3 regions of the Isoalcanivorax indicus genome follow, and region 2 is predicted to be linked to each of the others. Evidence: predicted binding sites of a transcription regulator. Region 2 holds the regulator's gene; each other region holds the start of a gene.
The links. Region 2 encodes LexA, which represses DNA repair genes until DNA is damaged. Its sites were predicted from a motif close to TACTGTNTANNTANACAGTA; they were not measured.
Positions count from the first base shown of each region.

Region 1: the regulator LexA is predicted to act here: its motif matches at 1,353-1,372, upstream of DKW65_RS13330 (YebG family protein).
Region 3: the regulator LexA is predicted to act here: its motif matches at 1,423-1,442, upstream of recN (DNA repair protein RecN).

Region 1 is NZ_QGMP01000002.1:325,675-327,941, reverse strand. It holds gene DKW65_RS13345 (pirin family protein) at 1-85, opposite strand, end outside; gene DKW65_RS13340 (DoxX family protein) at 117-569, opposite strand; gene DKW65_RS13335 (dihydrofolate reductase family protein) at 701-1,252, opposite strand; gene DKW65_RS13330 (YebG family protein) at 1,395-1,670, shown strand; gene DKW65_RS13325 (cytochrome b) at 1,663-2,202, opposite strand.
Region 2 is NZ_QGMP01000001.1:1,325,459-1,327,725, reverse strand. It holds gene DKW65_RS06130 (universal stress protein) at 1-362, shown strand, start outside; gene DKW65_RS06125 (cyclic nucleotide-binding domain-containing protein) at 366-1,025, opposite strand; gene lexA (transcriptional repressor LexA) at 1,194-1,802, shown strand; gene DKW65_RS06115 (DUF1499 domain-containing protein) at 1,852-2,267, shown strand, end outside.
Region 3 is NZ_QGMP01000003.1:179,877-182,143, forward strand. It holds gene recN (DNA repair protein RecN) at 1-1,366, opposite strand, end outside; gene hrcA (heat-inducible transcriptional repressor HrcA) at 1,493-2,267, shown strand, end outside.

The DNA.
Region 1 (2,267 bases), on a different contig from region 2:
TGGGCGTCAGGATCAGCTGTATAGCGCTGCACGGCGCTGCAAGGCTGTCGCAGTGCTGCTCAGCGTGATCAAGAACATTGCTCATGGCGCATCCCTTCCCTGTAGGTGAATCAACGTCAGACTGCTGCAAGCCGCTGGCTGATCAACCGGTCGACCGAGGCCCGGCCACCACCACTGATGGCCAGCGCCACCGAGATCGCCAGCAACGACAGGCCAAACTCGTAACCATTGTTACTCATAAAGAGGCCGTTGCCGATATGTACCGCGAAGATCGCCACCAGCATGGTGAACGCCAGCACGACCGCCGCCGGGCGGGTTAACAGGCCCAGCAGCAAGGCAATACCGCCGAAGAACTCCGCGCTGCCAGCGGCCAGAGCCATCAGGTAACCGGGCTGCAGGCCGATCGAAGCCATCCATTGCCCGGTGCCTTCCAGCCCGTGGCCGCCAAAGCTGCCGAACAGCTTCTGGGCGCCGTGGGCGATAAAGATGATGCCGGTGGGGATGCGCAGTGCCAGGCCAGCAAGGCTGGCGTCGGTGCCGATAACGCGATTGATCAGGGTGGTATTCATGGTCAGATCTCCAGAAGTAAGCGAACCAGTGACGTTCACTTTAGCCATCAACAGAGCTGATATGAATATATTGGACTAGCGGTTATTTATCTAATTTATTGATCTTGGAGGGTGTCTGATCTTGGAGGATGTCAGCCCACCTTGTAGCGCAGCAGGACAACACCTGACGGGAAGGGCCTGGCCTCTGCCAATGTGAGGTCGACCCGTTGGCTCAAACCGGTATACGCCTGAGGCCCCTCTACGCCAATGAGGGGCTGGGCCAGCAGGTGCACGTCATGGATCAGCCCGTCATTCATCATGGCGGCGGCCAGGCCGGGGCTGCCGAAAAGCACGGCGACGCCTGGCACCTCGCTCAAGGTTTTCGCGAGGTTGGTGAGGCCCGGGCCAGGCACATGCACTGTGTTTTCCCAGCTCGTCTCTACGGGCCTGGCGGACACCACATACTTGCGGGTCTGCGTAAAGGCCCGTGCAAGCGCGACCGTGTGCTCCGGCAGATCCTGCCGGTTTGCGGCCGCAGGCCAGAACGCCTCGAACAGGGCAAAGGTGCGGGCACCTAGAATCAGGGCATCAGCGGCGGTCACCAGGTCGATCGCATACTGGTGATGTGTATCATCAATCAGGCTGTCCAGGTGGTGGCAGCGCCCACTCAGCGTCGCGTTGATGGAATGAATCACATGGGCCATACCGAATCTCCCGGGTTCTCAACAAGGCCTGTCGTTCCGGCTGCGCAGATTTCGACACAGATGGCCTGTTCAAGCGCGGCACATTCGTCTATTCTCTGCGCACTGACCATATGTACAGTACAACAAGACGCAGAGGTAATGAATGGCCGTCGAAGTGGTATATCGCAGCAGCCGGGATCTGGAGCAATTATTCATGGATAAAGCCGAAGCCGACCGCCATGACAAGATGCTGGAGCTGGCCGAACGGCTCACCAGTGTGTTGCAACAGGCCGAGCCGTCGCTGAGCGAGGAACAGGGGGAGAATCTGGGCATCTTTATGGCCCGTCACCGGACCATCTTTGCCAAGGCGTTCAAGAGCCAGGCGGATGCGCTGGACGAGCTGGACTCGTCCGGCACCACGCCGCCCGACGTCACTTGAGCATGCGCTTGAGGGTATTGTCCTTGTCCAGGAAGTGATGCCACAGGGCGCCGCCGATGTGCAGCAGGATCAGCACGAAAATCAGCGGCGCGGCCACCTTGGTGTGGGCGTCGTAGATCATCGAGGACAGGTCGCGGTTCTCCCCCAGCACCACCGGGATGGCGAACCAGCCGAATACGCTGACTTCGCGCTGGGCAAACTGGGACATCAGCAGCCCGGCGATGGGCATGCCGATCACCAGCAGCATCAGGCCCCAGTGCACCACGGTGGACAGGTGCGATTGCCACAGGGCGCCGTGCTGATAGGGGCGGCCGGTCCAGGGGCGCAGCACCAGGTAGATCACCATCAGCAGCATGGCGGTCAGCCCGAAGCTGCGGTGCATCACCATCCACCAGGCGCGTTCGTCGGTGTCGCGATCATAAGTGCCAGCCACATTAACGGCCACAAAGGTGGCCAGTACGGCCAGAAACAGCGCCCAGTGCAGCAGTTTGTTGGTGGCGCCCCATTGGGTATCCGTGCTGCGAAGTCCCATGTCCTGTCTCCTTGTCCTAACGGCATTCAAACATTAGATGAAAAGACTATTGCAAGCATATCGAG
Region 2 (2,267 bases):
CGATCTGCGAGGGCGGTGGTGGCCGCCTGCACCTGCTGCATGTGATCGAACCGCTGGCCCTGGCCTACGGTGCCGATGTCCCCATGGATGTGTCGGACCTGCAGGCCAGCCTGATGCAGCAGGCCCGGGAGAACATCGACACCTATGCCGCCGAATTCGCCGTGCCAGCCAACCAGGTTCATGTGGAGCTGGGCTCCATCGAGAAGACCATCCAGGACAAGGCCGACGCCCTGGGCGCCGACCTGATCGTTGTCGGCAGCCACACCCGCACCGGACTCGCCCTGCTGCTGGGTTCGACGGCACGCGGTGTGGTGCCCGGCGCCCATTGCGACGTGCTGGCGGTGAAGATCGCCCGCAAGTAAGGCTCAGGTCAGTTGCATGGCCCCGCCCTGTGTGGGCGTTTCATTCCAGCGGCACAGCAACTCTGCCAGCATGTGCGCCTGGCCATGCAGTGCTTCCAGTTCCGCATCCGTACCCCGCTCCCCCGTGTACATCGGCACCTTGCGCAGCAGGCTGACCACCTCGTGATCCGGGTCTTGCATGCGGTTCACTTCCAGGGTCCAGCGGATGTTGTGCACCAGCATGTGATAGAAAGACAGCTTGGTTTCCAGTGAAAACACACTGAAGTCACGGATGTTGCTGAAAAAGACATAGTCGATGCGCGCCAGCACCGCCTCGCGAGTCGCGTCATCCACCCGGATGGTGGCGCTGCGCGGTGTTTCGCGGAGCATGGCCAGGGTGCCGAACACCTCGCCCGGCGAGATGTAGTTGAGCACCTGCTCACGCTGCTGCGGCTGCTCCGCCATCACCGCCAGCTGCCCGCGTAACAGAAAATACAGACAGTTGTCGCCATCCCCCTGACGAATGACCGTGTCCCCCGGACCCGCGACCAGCACCTCGCAATGGGCCAGTAACGCATCAAACTGCTGCGCATCCTGACGCAGCACCTCATTGAAGAAAGGCACCCCTGCCAGCAACCCCTTGATGCGGTGCAACGGCCAGGTCGTGCTATCTGCCTGCTTCATTCCCCCTCCAGCTCGTGCAAATCGATGCCAATCCTAGTCGCCACCGGGAACGACGGCAACGCTCAGCCGACATGCGTACACCCCTGACGACAAGCTGTCCAAAAAACACTGTTCTTTTCGACAGTCATCATGCTAGGATCAGGACAGATACGTGCCAGAGGACAGGTTATGAGCGACAAACTGACATTTCGACAGCAGCAGGTGCTGGACTGTATTCGCCAGTTTCTCTCTGATACCGGCATGGCCCCGACCCGGGCCGAGCTGGCGGCGGAAATGGGCTTCCAGTCGAAGAATGCCGCCTCAGATCACCTGCGCGCTCTGGAACGCAAGGGCTATGTCCGCCTGCATAATGACCGCTCCCGGGGCATCCAGTTGCTGGACGCCGCCCTGTGGCCCGATGATGAACTGCCTGTCGTCGGCAAGGTCGCCGCAGGCCTGCCCATCGAAGCCATAGAGAACGTGGAACGCAGCGTGCCAGTGCCCCAGGGCCTGTTTCGCCAGCGCCCCACCTACCTGCTGCGAGTCCAGGGCGACAGCATGAAGGATGTCGGCATCCTCGATGGTGACCTGATTGCCGTGCGCAAGTCCCAGACCGCCCGCGACGGCCAGATCGTGGTCGCACGCATTGACGACGACGTCACGGTAAAGACCCTCAAATTGAGCAATGGCAAGGCCGCCCTGCTGCCCGCCAACGAGGATTACTCGCCGATTATCGTGGGCGAGGATCAGTTGGTGATCGAAGGCATCTTTGTCGGCCTGATTCGCGACGTTCACTAGATATGGCCGCATGCTGTCGGTCATAAGGGCACCTGAGAGGGCACCTGATATGCGGACAACCTGCTCGTCATTCGATACACGTCCATTCGCCATGCTGGTGATGGCTCTGGTGACCACGCTCATGATGATGTCGACACCCGCACGGGCCGACACCCCACAGGCCCGGGGCAACGCCATGCATGAAGCCCTGCCCGCCTGCCCCGATGCCCCTCATTGCGTATCCAGCCTGGAAACCCGGGAAGACCGGCAGGTGGCCCCGCTGCGCGGCGGCGATAGCCTCGCCAGTGCTGAAGCACGCCTGACGGCCCTGCTCGATGAGCTGCCCCGCGTTGACTGGACTCGCATCGTGACCGGCGACGCGATACATATCCATGCCGTGTTCCGGACTCGCCTGATGCGCTTCAGGGATGATGTGAACTTCTGGATTCAGCCAGACGGCATGATTCAGGTGCGCTCCTCGTCACG
Region 3 (2,267 bases), on a different contig from region 2:
ACACCAGGCTGGGCACGGTCAGCGCGCGGGCACAGATCACCTGAATGGCCAGGCTGATGCGCGACAGTTCCCCGCCCGAGGCCACCTTGGCGAGCGGGCGCAGCGGTTGCCCCGTGTTGGCGGTAAACACGAACTCGACCGTCTCGTTGCCGTCCGGCCCCGGCTCGCCCGGGGTCAGCGGGATCTCCAGACGCGCGCCGCGCATGCCCAGCGCTTTCAGGTGGCTGATCACACCGGTGGCCAGTTCCGGGCCTTTGCTGCGGCGCAGGTCGCTGAGCTGACGCGCGGCCGCATCGTAGTGGCTGCGCGCCTGCTGTTCGGCCTGTTCCAGAGCGGCCAGGTGATCGTCGTAGTGCGCCAGCGTATGCGCTTCCTCGCGCAACTGCTGGTGCCGCTGCCAGAGTTCTTCCGGCCGCACGCGGTGCTTGCGCGCCAGGGTGTAGACCTGGCTCAGGCGCTCTTCGACCTGCGCCAGACGCTCCGGGTCTACATCCAGCCGGTCCAGATAATGACGCAGGTCGTCGGCGGCGGCTTCCACTTGCAAGCGCGCCGATTCCACGGTGCTGAGCACCGTCGCCAGGCTGCTGTCTTCATGGCTGGCGTCGCCCAGCCAGCCCAGGGCCTGGCCAAGCTGGTCGTTGATGGTGCCTTCGTCGTGTTCATACAGCAGCGCCAGGCTCTGCTGGCACAGGCGAATGAGTTCGTCTGCACTGCCCAGGCGCTTCTGTTCGGCTTCCAGTTCGCCCAGTTCCTGCTCGCCCAGAGAGAGCGCCTCAAGTTCTTCCAGTTGGAAGCGCAGCAGTTCCTCGCGTTCGTGCTGCTCACGGGACTGGCCCAGCGCCTCCTCATGGGCGCGGCGCGCCTTCTGCCAGTGGCGCCAGCTGCGGCGCACGTCGCTGGCGGCCTCGCTGGCGCCGGCATAGCTGTCCAGCAGGTCGCGCTGGGCCTCACGGCGCAACAGGGCCTGGTGCTCGTGCTGGCTGTGAATGCTGATCAGCAGATCGCCCAGGGCGCGCACTTCCTGCAAGGGCATGGCGCTACCGTTGATGAAAGCGCGCGAGCGGCCATCAGGGCGCACAGTACGGCGCAGCAGGCAGTCGTCGCCGTCGTCCAGTTCACGTTCCGCCAGCCAGGCGCGGGCAGCCGGGTTGTCGCGCAGGTCGAAGGTGGCCTGCACCTCGGCGCGCTCGGCGTCGGGGCGCACCACGGCGCTGTCGGCGCGTTCACCCAGCGCCAGCCCCAGCGCGTCGATAATGACGGACTTGCCAGCGCCGGTCTCGCCGGTGATGACGGTCAGGCCCTTGCCGGGTTCCAGCTCCAGGCTGTCCACGGTGGCAAAGTTGACGACATTGAGGTGCGTGAGCATGGGCGGCTCCCTGGGCTATGATGTTGGCCTGCGATGCGGGCCTGCACGATTGATAGTACTGTCCGCAAGGACAGTGGTGATAATAGGCAATTCCGGGGCGCTTGATAAGCCCCTATGATATGAGCCATGCCTGAATACGAACTGAACGAGCGCAAGCAACGCCTGCTGATGGCCCTGGTGGAGCGACACATCCGCGAGGGCCAGCCCGTGGGCTCCAAGACGCTGGCCGCCAGCGGCTCGCTGACCGGCAGCCCGGCGACGATCCGCAACATCATGGCCGAGCTCGAGGATCTGGGGGTGCTGTACAGCCCGCACACCTCTGCCGGACGGGTGCCCACCGAGCTGGGTTACCGTCTTTATGTGGACGCCCTGCTGCGCTCCGCGCCCATGAACCAGCCACAGAACAGCACCCTGAAGCAGGAGCTGGAGCAGATGATTCGTCCGGATCAGTCGCCCCAGGAACTGGTGCATCGTGCGTCGCGGGCCCTGGCCGAACTGACGCGCATGGCCGGGGTGGTCGTGGTGCCGCGCCGTGACGTCAGCACCCTGCGTCAGGTGGAATTCCTGCCGCTCTCGGGGGACCGCGTGCTGGTAGTGCTGGTGGTCAACCGGGCTGAAGTGCAGAACCGGGTCATTCATACCGACCGCGCCTACACCCAGGAAGAACTGCGCCAGGCGGCCAATTACATCAATCGCACCTATGCCGGCTGCAACCTGGACCAGATCTGCGATGGCCTGCTGTCGACCATGGGCAGCGACAAGGACCAGATGGATGCGCTCATGCAGACGGCCATGGATGTGGCGGCCAAGGCGCTCAAGCCGGAGGCCGCCGACGACGGCGATTACGTGGTCTCCGGCGAGGCCAATCTGCTCGGCATGGCTCAGGCCGACAATCTGGACA